2 regions of the Aristophania sp. ESL1142 genome follow, and region 2 is predicted to be linked to the other one. Evidence: riboswitches for the same ligand, from Rfam matches in the RefSeq annotation. Region 2 holds a riboswitch; the other holds the start of a gene.
What was found. Region 2 has a riboswitch for thiamine pyrophosphate ahead of thiC (phosphomethylpyrimidine synthase ThiC). Riboswitches for the same ligand answer to the same signal wherever they lie in the genome.
Positions count from the first base shown of each region.

Region 1 (6,110 bases), 780 kb from region 2:
CTGTGGCTGTTGTTTCTGGCGGATATACTGGATGACCCATGCCCCCCAGCCATAAAGGGCAACAATAAGGAAAAGTCCTTGCAAAATGGCATCGGCATAAAGTTTCGTCTGAAAAAAAATCCAGCCGTACAACATACAGGCGGAAATGGAAAAAGGACCATGCCAGAGGGACCTCTGAGTCGCAAGTAACACACCGACAATGCTGAGAATGACGCCAAAATATTCATACATATTGGTGAGGGTTTCACATTTCCGGAAGGGATTTAAGGATTGTGCCGAGTTTCGAAAGGCAAGACCGGCCATAAGGCCCAGCGAACCAATCTAGATGGCCAATGAGATATTTTCTGTAGGCGATATCAGCAGTAACCCTGTCCTGAGCCAGATTATCGTAATAGGCGATCTCAGAAAGAGCAAAGGTAATATGTGCCAGAGGGAAGAGGAGAGAAATGAGTTTCCTTTCTACTTCTGAAAGAGGATTGCGCTGATAATATCCATATAAAAAAGGCGTCATTAAGGCATAAGAAGCTGCATTGTGGCTCTGGCAATCCATCCAGCGAATGAAGCTGCGTTCAAGGGCAATAGCGATATCAAAACTTATACAGGTGAGGTCGCTCAGGCCGAAGTCAAAAGCAGAGACAGCCTCGTCTTGTTGCCAGACCAGATTGGAGCCATGCCAGTCTCCATGTCCCCAGTGAGGCAGGATCTGGTCAAGAAAAGGGCGTAATGGAGCATGGAAGGCTTCCAGGCGTGGAAATAGCTCTTCTTTCCAGTTCCACTGTTGCAAGCTTGTCTCCAGCCCTGCCTGTCCAGATATCCAGTGAATCAGACTTTCCTGCACAGAATGAGAAAGAAGTGGGGTAAGGGGTGCTGCAAGAAATCTCGTCCGTCGCGCAGATGCTTTGTAGTCTATGCTGGCTTTATGGAGACGTGCCAGAAGCTGGCCCGCAGAAAAAGCATGGCGTTGTGAATGATAAGGTTCCCATGACAGGGTTTTCTGATAAAGATCTTCGCCCGGCATGGGTAAATAGAGTTCAAACACACCGGCTTCTGTAACCGTAATTGTTTGTCTCTTTTTGTTTATGAGTGGCGTAAGAACAGGAAAGTCATTTTTTTTTAGATGAAAAATGAAATCATGCTCTTCCTGTAGGATCCCGGGCGGGCGCAGTCGTGCATCATGGCGTTTGATAAAAATTTTTTCTTCTCTATCGAGGCGGACAAGCGCAGCAGAAGAAAAAGCCCGAGGGCTGTGCCAGAGTATGTCTGCTGGTTTCTGCAATGTCCGGTAATAACTTAAAACGTCGTTACTGACACGTGGACTTAATAAGTCCCAATCCCTGGCATGTGTCCTGTCATCAAGGCCCAGAGCCTCTATTGGTGACGTTTCAGTCATGACCTAAAACCCCGTTCTTGCTGAGCAGAGAACCGCAAAACCTCCGCCAATATAATATTGAGGGGCATTTGCGGCGATGAGTGTTCCATGTTGGCCCACGGTCTGGTGTGCATTAAGCTGTGGAGAAGCAATACCTGAAAGATAATGCTGGTTCGTAAGATTCAGAAAATTCAACATCAGGGTTGGCGCTTTCAGACGATCATAATCGGAAAAGCGATAGCCTATATTCAGGTCAGCTGTGATGTGAGATGGCATTCTCTCATCATTCATAAAGGTGGCATATTGGCTGCTCGTATAACGGGCCGTGAAAAGTCCGAATATGTGACCATTATCGTAACGGAGCCCCAAAGCACCCTGCACATGGGGGCTGCGGACAGCAATCTTCCCGGCAGTATGGAGCGTATCACCGCTTACGGCAATATTATTGTCGATGGTAGTATTAAGATACTCGAAAGACAGATAGGGGCTAATATGATGCCAGGGGCGTATTCCTAGTTCAATATCCACACCGCGCGTTGTCTGACCGCCAGCATTGATGGTTGAAGACATTTCAGAGTTATTCTGCCGGAGGATCGTCATGATCTGGCGGTTAGTAAAATTATAATTAAAGAACGTGATGCTGCCTGTCATGACCGTGCCATTATGGCGATAGCCTATTTCCTCTGCGATGGAATATTCGTCTTTAAGTCTTGGAGAACCTTTCCCAAGTGCTGCGGCGGAAGTGATCTCGTAGCTGTCGTAATAGGCTGTGACCGCAGGAGCCCGAAAATTGGTTGTTGTGTTGAAAAAGAGTTGATCTTTAGGTGTGAAATTCCATCTGAGGCCAAAACGTGGAAGTGGCTGCGCACTATTATGTCCCACGTGATATTGCGGCCCGGGGAGGTTATTACTCCCTGTGCGTGTCAGCATAACCTCCTTGAAGCCTACATCCATGGCAAGCTTGTTATGAAAGAGTGAAATATGATCTCCGATAAAAATGGCATTGACCTGCGCCATTGTATGGAAATCTGCCCCCTTCAGGAGGCGACCGTCAGGAAGATGAATATGAGGACCATGCCCCCAGATAGAGCCTGCATAGCCATTCTCATCAGCGGGATTGAAAGTCTGGCGTTCATGGTCATCTGAATAATCGTACCAATATCCAAGAACAAAGTTATTCCATCCCACTCTGGCATGCAGGGCTGCTGTAAAACCGGAACGGTAGCTCATCTGGGTATAATCTGCCCGTGCCATTGCCGTATTTGCATTGTCAGGCAGGGAGATAGCCCCCACTCTCTCATTGCCCATGGCGTTGCCTGTGGCATTAAGCACCGTTCCCGAAGGAGCACTACCATAAGCCCGCTGGGCATAAGGGGTCAGATCAAGGGAAAAATGCTCATCAAATCTGACATGTACAGGAGCCCCAACATAAAGTGTATCCATGGGGTCACGCCAGAATTTCCAGTAATTTTCGTTACTGGTTGGGTGGTTCTTGTCATAGTGCTGGGTGAGGTTATTAGCGCCATGGATACCGTTTTGACGCCAGCTTTCTGACGTTACTTCGGGATAATAGCTGTTAAGGACATGATTCCAGGACCCAACAAGGCTGACCCTGTTTCCTTCTCCCCATTCTTTGATGAACTTGAAATCAATATGGTGGCGGGAATCATCTCCGGCACCACGCCAGTTTTCGCTATAGCTATTGGAATAAGAGATAAAACCACGGATTCCGCTCTGGCCGAGTTCTCCTGTATCCAGACGCAGAAAGCCGCGTCTCATATTATATGAACCATAGGAGAAAGAGGTCATTCCTCCTTTTCTGAGGGAAGGGTCACGATAGTGCATGGATAAAAGCCCTCCCGTGGCATTGAGCACAGGACTGTCGAGATCAGCTGAGCCTTGCTGGAGAGCAACTTCACCATAATTCTCTGAATCGGCGAACTGTCCTGGGGAAAGCACATAATAAGCCAGATCATTCATGGGCATCCCTTCAAGGACAGCACCTATTGAATCTGAATTAAGCCCTCTCAGACTCATATTGGTCTGGGGGGACAGACCAAAAGGATCAGAAAGGGCGATATTGGCACCAGGTGTTGTGCTGATAATCTGGAAAGCTGTTGAGGTTGGAGCAATGACGTCCATTAAAGGGCGTCCTATGACACTGCGTGCCTGAGTGCCATGTTGAGGGGTTATAAGACCTCCACCACGTAATAATATCTCTTTGGGCCGCTTGACGGTCAGGACTTCTATTTGGGGTGGTGTGGTATTTTTTTGGGAATCTGCGTGGTTGTTCTGGGCTAGAGCCGGAAAAGAACCCAAAATGTAAATTGTCGTAATGCTATAAAAAGATAGATAAAAAGGCGTACGCAAAAGGAATCTTCTCCCCGAACAAACGATGGAAAAGATCCGGATATGTGGCGTCAGTTCAGGGGCCAGTGGGTTCTTCTGGCAGTAATTCCTGTCCCTTCGCCGGTATGGGCCGGATCAGGTTCAAAGGGTCCGGCTCTGCCATCTCAGCCTCTTTTTTCATAATAGAGACACCCCTCGGAACATTCCCTACTTATAAGGAAACCATAATTAAGAGTCCATGAAGGGTTTTGTCTTGTAAATTACCTCCTGTTTACCATAGGATAAGTGGTATTAACCCATTATCTTATAACGCAGAAAAGGCCGGAGTTCGCATGCCAATTATTGCCCCTAGCCTCTTATCAGCGGATTTTTCTAATTTACGTCATGAGCTTGAAGATATCGCATTAGCCCCATGGGTCCATCTTGATGTGATGGATGGACATTTTGTCCCAAATATTACGTTCGGTATGCCTGTTATCAAGGCGCTGCGTCCCTTTAGCAAAGCAAAGTTTGATGCCCATTTAATGATTGCTCCTGTCGATCCTTACCTTGAAGAAATGGCAAAGGCAGGGGTGGATCATATTACCGTGCATTGTGAAGGGAACCCCCATCTTTATCGGTCCTTGCAGACAATCCATGCTTTAGGATGCAAAGCGGGGGTCGCCATTTGTCCGGCAACGCCACCTGAAGCGCTTTCACAAGTGATGGATATTGTTGATATCATTCTTGTCATGAGCGTTAATCCGGGGTTTGGAGGGCAAAGTTTTCTGGAAGGGCAGCTCCCGAAAATCCGTACATTATCCGAAATGATCAAGAAAACGGGGCGCTCTATTATATTGGGGGTTGATGGAGGCATCGACGAAGATACGGCACCCCGTGTTGTAGAAGCAGGGGCGACGTTGCTTGTAGCAGGCTCATCCATTTTTGGGAAACCTGACCGTAGGGCTGCCATTGAGGGTTTGATTAATGTTTCGCGTCGATCATAAAGGATGATGGATCGCCATACATTATGGCGCCAGCTGAAGCTTATGATGGCATCTCTGCCGATCCATCATAAGGCTTCTTCAAGGCCGGCGTTTCAATATAGAGATATCAGACAAGGTGACGAAGAGCAGGGGATCCTCCTTGTTGGCGGACGATGCCGTTTTGACCAGAAAATATACGGATTTCCCTCTCAGAAAAAATGGCAGGGTTCCTGGCCTGAAGAGACGAGACGGTGGCTTTATAGCTTTGTCTGGCTACGTGATCTCAGAGCTTTAGGGACGAATGAAGCACGGCTCTGTGCGCGTAGCTTTATCCAGGCCTGGTGTGACGTTCCTCCCACTGATGCGTTGGCCCAGGACGGATATTTAATGGGGCAGCGTCTGGCAAATTGGTTGGGCCATTATGAATTCTGCCTTGAAACAGCCACGCAGGAGACGCAGAAACACGTTCTGGAAACCATGCTCAGAGAAGGGCGTATTCTCGCAGCCCTTTTACCCCTTCCTCCCCAAGGATGGGAGGGACTGGCCGCTTTGCGCGGGCTTTTGGCAGTTTTTATGGTGTTGCCTGAACAGCAGGGTTTTTTGCTCAGGTTTCAGCGTTATCTTAAACCTGAACTGGAGCGTTTGATTTTAGCTGATGGAACAGTGGCTGAACGCAGTCCGGAGGCGCAACTCCAAACGGTAGAAGAATTACAGAATTTTGCTGAGATGTACACGGCTATGGAAGTTTCCGTGCCTTTTCTCATTACACAGGCTTTGGAAAAAACATGGCCGGTCCTTGATTTTTTTCGTCATGGTGATGGGAAACTCGCTCTTTTTAATGGAACCCTTGAACATAAGCGCGAAGAGATACAGTCTCTTTTTGACAATATGGTTCGCCATCGGGCTCTACCCTCCATATTGCCTCAGGGAGGGTTTGCCAGAATTGCGCTTGGCCGGTCGCTTTTATTGATTGATGCGGCAAAACCACCAGTATTTGGTTTTGATAGCAGGGCCCATGCTGGCACCTTATCGTTTGAGTTTTCTTATGGAGCGCAGCGTCTATTCGTGAATTGTGGTGCAGCAAAAGGGGGAGACTGGAAAGAAGCGCTCAGAGTGAGTGCAGCTCATAATGCCCTTATAGCTGAAGATGAGTCCTGCATTGAGTTTGACATTGATGGCCATATTAGCCGCCACCCTTCTCATGTCAGCCATCATTACAAAAGTACTGCCAAGGAGCATTGGATTGACCTTTCCCATGATGGTTATCATGCTCCTTTAGGCGCTATATGGTCACGGAGTCTCTATCTTGGGAAAGAAGGAGAAGATCTGCGTGGTCAGGAGCAGGTCGAAGGGGAGCGCGACTTATCCTGCACGTTACGCTTTCATATTCATCCCACTGTTCGCGTAGAACAGGAAGATGATGAGAT
Region 1 covers NZ_JBYLUH010000001.1:638,788-644,897, forward strand. The annotation lists gene pnuC (nicotinamide riboside transporter PnuC) at 1-303, opposite strand, end outside; gene AC3B6P_RS02865 (phosphotransferase enzyme family protein) at 245-1,390, opposite strand; gene AC3B6P_RS02870 (TonB-dependent receptor) at 1,394-3,739, opposite strand; TPP riboswitch at 3,813-3,924, opposite strand; gene rpe (ribulose-phosphate 3-epimerase) at 4,051-4,704, shown strand; gene AC3B6P_RS02880 (heparinase II/III family protein) at 4,711-6,110, shown strand, end outside.
Region 1: linked by a shared signal. The riboswitch ahead of AC3B6P_RS02870 (TonB-dependent receptor) and the one ahead of thiC (phosphomethylpyrimidine synthase ThiC) in region 2 are both predicted to bind thiamine pyrophosphate.

Region 2 (6,110 bases):
CGGGGAGGTACCAGGATGACCTTGCATTCCACTCCATGAAGACGACGGAATAGACTTGTGATCTGGTCTGTAAGCGCCTTGCGCGGCTCTTCTTCAGTCAGACGACATTGTACGAGAGCGACAATTTCTTCATCGCTTCCTGCATGATTAAGTGAGAAAACAGCCACATCGCGAGACCGTAATCCTGCAATTTCATGCTCAGCCGACCATTCAAGATCTTGAGGCCATATGTTACGGCCATTGATGATAATCAGATCTTTAGCGCGACCTGTGACAACAATCTGCCCACGTAAGCTATAGCCGAGATCACCCGTATCAAGCCAGCCATCTTCAGAGAGGACAGCTTTTGTTTCTTCCGGGCGGTTAAAATAACCACACATCAAACTAGGGCCACTGACGAAAATCGTCCCAACTTCGCGTTCAGGCAGCACATTGCCTTCAGAATCACGGACTTCTATCTTGTGCCCTGGCAGTGCCTCGCCGCAAAGAACGAATGTGCGTGATATGTCATTTTCTGAAGAAACAGGGCGCGCCATGTTATTTTCTTCAAGATAGCGAAGATCAACAGTGTCTGTTTCAATGCCTGTATTGAGTGGAGCGAAGCTGATAGCCAAGGTTGTCTCAGCCATGCCGTAACTTGCGACGAAAGCGCGACGATCAAATCCCTTACATTCAAAGCAATCAGCAAATTGCTCAAGAATTTGAGGACGGATCATATCGCCGCCAATACCGGCAACTCTCCATGAAGAAAGGTCTATCTCTTCACGTGCCCCACGTTTTGCACATAGTTCAAAACCGAAGGAGGGGCTGTAAGCGAGTGTACCTTTATTGCGTGAAATTAGTTCGAGCCAGACATGAGGGCGTCGTGCAAATTCACGGGTAGGAAGAAGGTCGACCGATAGCTGACATGTCATAGGTGTAAGGAAGAAGCCAACCAACCCCATATCGTGATAAAGAGGCAGCCAGGAAACGCAGCGGTCATCATGAGGCGAATCAGCTGTAAAGACTTTCAGTCCGTCATGAGCAATACTATGGGCATTTGCCATGCCAGCTTTTTGCGTAACACTAACCCCCATAGGGAAACGTGTGCTCCCTGATGAGAATTGCAGATAAGAAAGATTATCTGTTTCTATGTCAGGAAGAGCAACATCGGCTTCAGAAACTTCAAATAGCTGAGCAGGAGAGCCTCCAAATACCAGGTCAATCCCTGCTATAATATCGCTTGTCCAGCTCCCGATAACATCAGGAACGATCACAGCTTTGGCGCCTGCGCTCGCAATCATGCCGCGCAGGGTCTCTATATAGCCGTCCTTACCACCAAAAGCGACGGGTAATGGAAGCGGAGCAGGGACTAAACCAGCATATTGGCAGCCAAAGAAAATTCGTGCGAAATCGCCATCGCTTTCAGCAATAAGGCATACTCTGTCGCCAGGCCGTAAGCCAAGCCCCAGAAGACGTTTTGCTACTGAATGAGCCTGTTTGCGTAAAAGGCTATAGGGAAGGGCTTCTAGCAAAGTCCCCTTACCGGAATAAATATTGAATCCCGTTTGTCCCTGAGCAGCATAATCTAATGCTTCTGGAAAACTGGCGAAATCCCCATAACGGCGTACCAGCCCTGAACGGCTTGGCGTTGCACAAAGAGGACTGGTGGAAGTTTGCTTAGCCTCTGTCAAACCTTGACTAGCTCCCAATTGAACCACTTGAATGGTGGCTCTCATACTGACTTAACTGACTGGACTTTCACCCTCTGGAGGAAAAAGCCAACAACTCATAAACAACGAAAAGTTTAAATTTCCGACACGTCTCTAATACATAACCCTATCAGACCTCAAGGTAGATTAGACGTTTTTCATATTATAAAGTGATGAATCAGTCGATTTAGTGGCTCTAAAGCTATATAAAAACTTTAACATTTTGCAATGTGCCCGGCATTGAAACACGCATATAAGGAAAAGAATTTATCGTGTCATATGACCTGTCTCCTAGAAAAGGCCTTTTAACAGTTAACCTTGCGGCCATACAGAGCAATTATGACATACTCGCACAGCTCTCTCGAAAGGCAGATTGCGCTCCTGTATTAAAGGCAGATGCTTACGGCCTCGGTCTTGAGTCTATAGCGATAACGCTTTCAGATAAAGGCGCTTCGAGTTTTTTTGTAGCGCTTCCTGAAGAAGGTGAGGCTTTAAGAAAAATTCTTCCTTCAGCACAGATCTTTGTTTTGCATGGCTTCATGCCGGGAGAGGCAGGCTGGCTTGCGCATAAGAAGCTTGTTCCGGTCATCAATACAGTTTTGCAGGCATATGAATGGCTGGAATATTGCCGTGTTACAAAAAGGCCTCATCCTGCGGCGCTCCAGCTTGATACAGGTATGTCTCGTTTTGGGTTGAGCGAAAAGGATATGGAGTGTGACTGGCTGAGAAATCTGCCTCTGTGCCTTATTATAAGCCATCTTGCCTGTGCAGATGAGCCGGATCATCCAGCCAATATGGCGCAATTATCTCTTTTTGAAAAAATGGCAGCACCATTTCAGGGTGTTTTGAGGTCACTCTCAGCTTCTTCAGGAATCTTCCTGGGAGAAAAATATCATTTTGATATGGTTAGGCCCGGTGCCGCTTTATATGGAATTGCGCCACAGAAAAACACTATAAATCCTTTATCTCAGGCAGTTTCTCTAGAAGTTCCAGTTTGTCAGATCCGAGAGATCGAAGCCGACTCTTATATAGGTTATGGCTATAGCTGCCAGGTTACTCGCAAAACGCGTCTTGCAATTGTTAGTTTGGGTTACGCTGACGGGTTTTTCAGGCAGTTAAGCGGGAAGGGGATGCTTTGGTTCAATAATGTGGCGCTACCGGTCATGGGGCGTGTCTCTATGGATAGTGTCAGTGTTGATATTACAGCGCTTGAAGAAGACTCATTAAAAGAAGGAGACTATCTCACCGTAATCGGAGCCAGGCAGTCAGTTGATGAAGTGGCGAAACAGGCAGATACTATCGGTTATGAAATCCTGACCGCTTTAGGTACACGTTATACTCGGCGTTATATAAAGCAATAGAAACGTCATCACGTTATAGTGGGGTGAAATAATCAAACTTGACGCATGATATAAAGCCTTGCTACGCCATGATACATGTTCCGGGGGGAGTCCTAATACAGGGCTGAGATGGCATGGTGCCGAACCCTTTGAACCTGATCCGGGTCAGGCCGGCGAAGGAACGGGAAAGCACAGATAGCGTGGCCTCACGCTGACTGGAATTCTTATAAGATCGTCAACCATTGTGCCGGGTCTTTTACTCACACCAGTGATGCGTGGAGGGAAGATCAATGCAGGAATTTACAATTACCACAGGTCCGATCTGTGGATCTCAGAAAATTTATAGTCAGGCTTTTGGGCGGGAAGATATCCTGGTTCCTTTCAGGGATGTTGCTCTGGAAGATGATGAGCAGCCCTTTCAGCGTTTATATGATACGTCAGGCCCCTATACAGAGATTAATGCCGCTCTCTCTCTTGAGGAAGGTCTGCCTAAAATACGGGGAAAGTGGCTTGAAAAACGTGGTTTTGCAAGCCGTATAGAAGAGACCTCTACTTCATATGAAGAGGTACCTTTCTGTCCAGCCCATCATGTGGTCAGGGCAGGTTTTTCGGGCAAAAACGTTACTCAACTCGATTATGCGCGTGCTGGCATTGTCACTGAAGAAATGATTTACGCGGCATGGCGTGAAAATCTTGGTAGGGAAGAAGCGCAGAAAAACGGGCAAAAAGCGTCTTTGCGTGGCGAACATGTTGGAAAGGCCATGCCTGCTTATATCACGCCTGAATATGTGCGTGATGAGATTGCGGCAGGGCGTGCCATTATTCCAGGAAATATCAATCATCCAGAACTGGAACCCATGGTTATAGGGCGTAATTTTCTGGTAAAGATCAACGCGAATATTGGCAATTCAGCCGTTACATCGGGCGTTGCCTCTGAGGTGGAAAAAATGGTCTGGGCAACCCGTTGGGGAGCCGATACAGTTATGGACCTCTCTACCGGCAAGCATATCAGACAGGTGCGTTCATGGATTTTGAGAAATTCCCCAGTGCCGATTGGGACTGTGCCTATTTATGAAGCACTGGAACGTGTCGGCAATGATCCTCTTGCTCTGAACTGGGAAATTTTTCGTAGTGTTTTGATTCATCAGGCTGAGCAGGGCGTCGATTATTTTACAATCCATGCAGGCTTGCGTCTTGCACATATTCCTCTGACAGCCAGGCGTGTGACAGGGATTGTTAGTCGAGGAGGGTCGATTATGGCGCGCTGGTGTCTTGATGGGCACCGTGAGAGCTTTCTGTATGAGCATTTCGACGAAATCTGTGAAATCTGTCATCGATATGACATCGCCCTTTCCTTGGGGGATGGTTTGCGACCGGGCAGTATTGCAGATGCGAATGATGAGGCACAGTTTGCAGAGCTGAAAACATTGGGAGAATTAACCCATATTGCCTGGAAACATGGTTGTCAGGTCATGATTGAAGGACCAGGCCATGTTCCCATGAATCTCATTCGTGAAAACATGGAGAAACAGATAGAATTCTGTGCAGAAGCACCTTTTTATACTCTAGGGCCGCTTACGACAGATATTGCCCCCGGTTACGACCATATTACCTCTGCGATTGGGGCAGCAATGATCGGGTGGTTTGGTACAGCCATGCTCTGCTACGTTACACCGAAAGAACATCTGGGACTGCCAGATCGTAATGACGTCAAAACAGGTGTTATTACCTATAAATTGGCAGCCCATGCGGCTGATCTCGCCAAAGGTCATCCGGCAGCGCAACAGCATGATAATGCCCTTTCAAGAGCGCGTTTCGCCTTCAGATGGGAAGATCAGTTCAATCTTGCGCTTGATCCAGATACTGCACGGGCATTTCATGATGAGACCATGCCAAAAACTGCTCATAAAACAGCCCATTTCTGCTCTATGTGCGGGCCAAAATTCTGCTCTATGAAAATTTCTCAGGATATTCGTGATGATACGGTCCGGCTGGAGGGGATGAAGGAAAAATCTGAAGAGTTCCGGAAGCAGGGAGGGGCTCTTTATGTCGAAGCTGTATGAAGGATCGCCTTCAATAGGAATTATAGGCGGCGGAGTCGCAGGATTTGTCACGGCATTGAGTCTACAGGATGCCGGTTATGGTTCTGTCCACCTTTATGAAAAGACCGAGGCCCTGGGAAAAGATACCTGTTCCTGGTTTGCCGGAGGGATGATTGCGCCATGGTGTGAGCGTGATGGGGCAGATGACCTTGTTCGAGACAGGGGTGTTGAATCCCTGTCATGGTGGGAACGCCATTATAAAGGTTTGAAACAATGCGGGAGTCTTGTCCTTTCAGCAGCACGGGACAGGAGTGAAATCATTCGTTTTGCACGTCGGACGCAGGCGCATGAATCTGTTGATGAAACAGCGATCGGGCAGTTGGAACCAGCTCTCGCAGGTTGTTTCCGAGAAGGGCTTTTTTATCCTGAAGAGGCGCATCTCGATCCGCGTTTTGCCTTGCCTGCTCTGGAAGAGACTTTCCTGAAAAGCGGTGGGAAGGTGACGCGGGGGCACGCAGTGACAGCAGATGACCTCAAAGAAGAGGTGGTTATTGATTGTCGCGGTTTATCAGCGCGAAACGATCTGCCCCGACTGCGTGGGGTAAGAGGAGAAATGATCCGTATCCACTCGACAGAAATAAATTTTACGCGTCCGATTCGACTTCTTCATCCACGGCAGCCTGTTTATGTGGTTCCGCGGTCTGAAGGGATCATTATGATTGGGGCAACGAGTATTGAAAGTGACAGCCAGGTGCCTGTTACTGTCCGCTCAGCCTATGATATGCTTGAAGCTGTTCAGCGTCTTCACCCGGCATTGGGGGAGGCGGATATCATTGAAATGAGTGCTGGCGTTCGTCCAGCCTACCCAGATAATCTTCCTGAGATTGAGAAAAAAGGCCGTATTATTTACGCCAATGGTTTGTACCGCCATGGCTTCCTCCTTTCTCCCTGGTGTGCCCGGAAAGTCGTGGCATGTGTGGATCAACAGATGGGAAGAACGATATGAACACAATTCTCGTCAATGGTGAGCCTTATGC
Region 2 covers NZ_JBYLUH010000001.1:1,418,114-1,424,223, forward strand. The annotation lists gene AC3B6P_RS06660 (fatty acyl-AMP ligase) at 1-1,718, opposite strand, end outside; gene alr (alanine racemase) at 1,964-3,052, shown strand; TPP riboswitch at 3,126-3,230, shown strand; gene thiC (phosphomethylpyrimidine synthase ThiC) at 3,322-5,094, shown strand; gene thiO (glycine oxidase ThiO) at 5,078-6,079, shown strand; gene thiS (sulfur carrier protein ThiS) at 6,076-6,110, shown strand, end outside.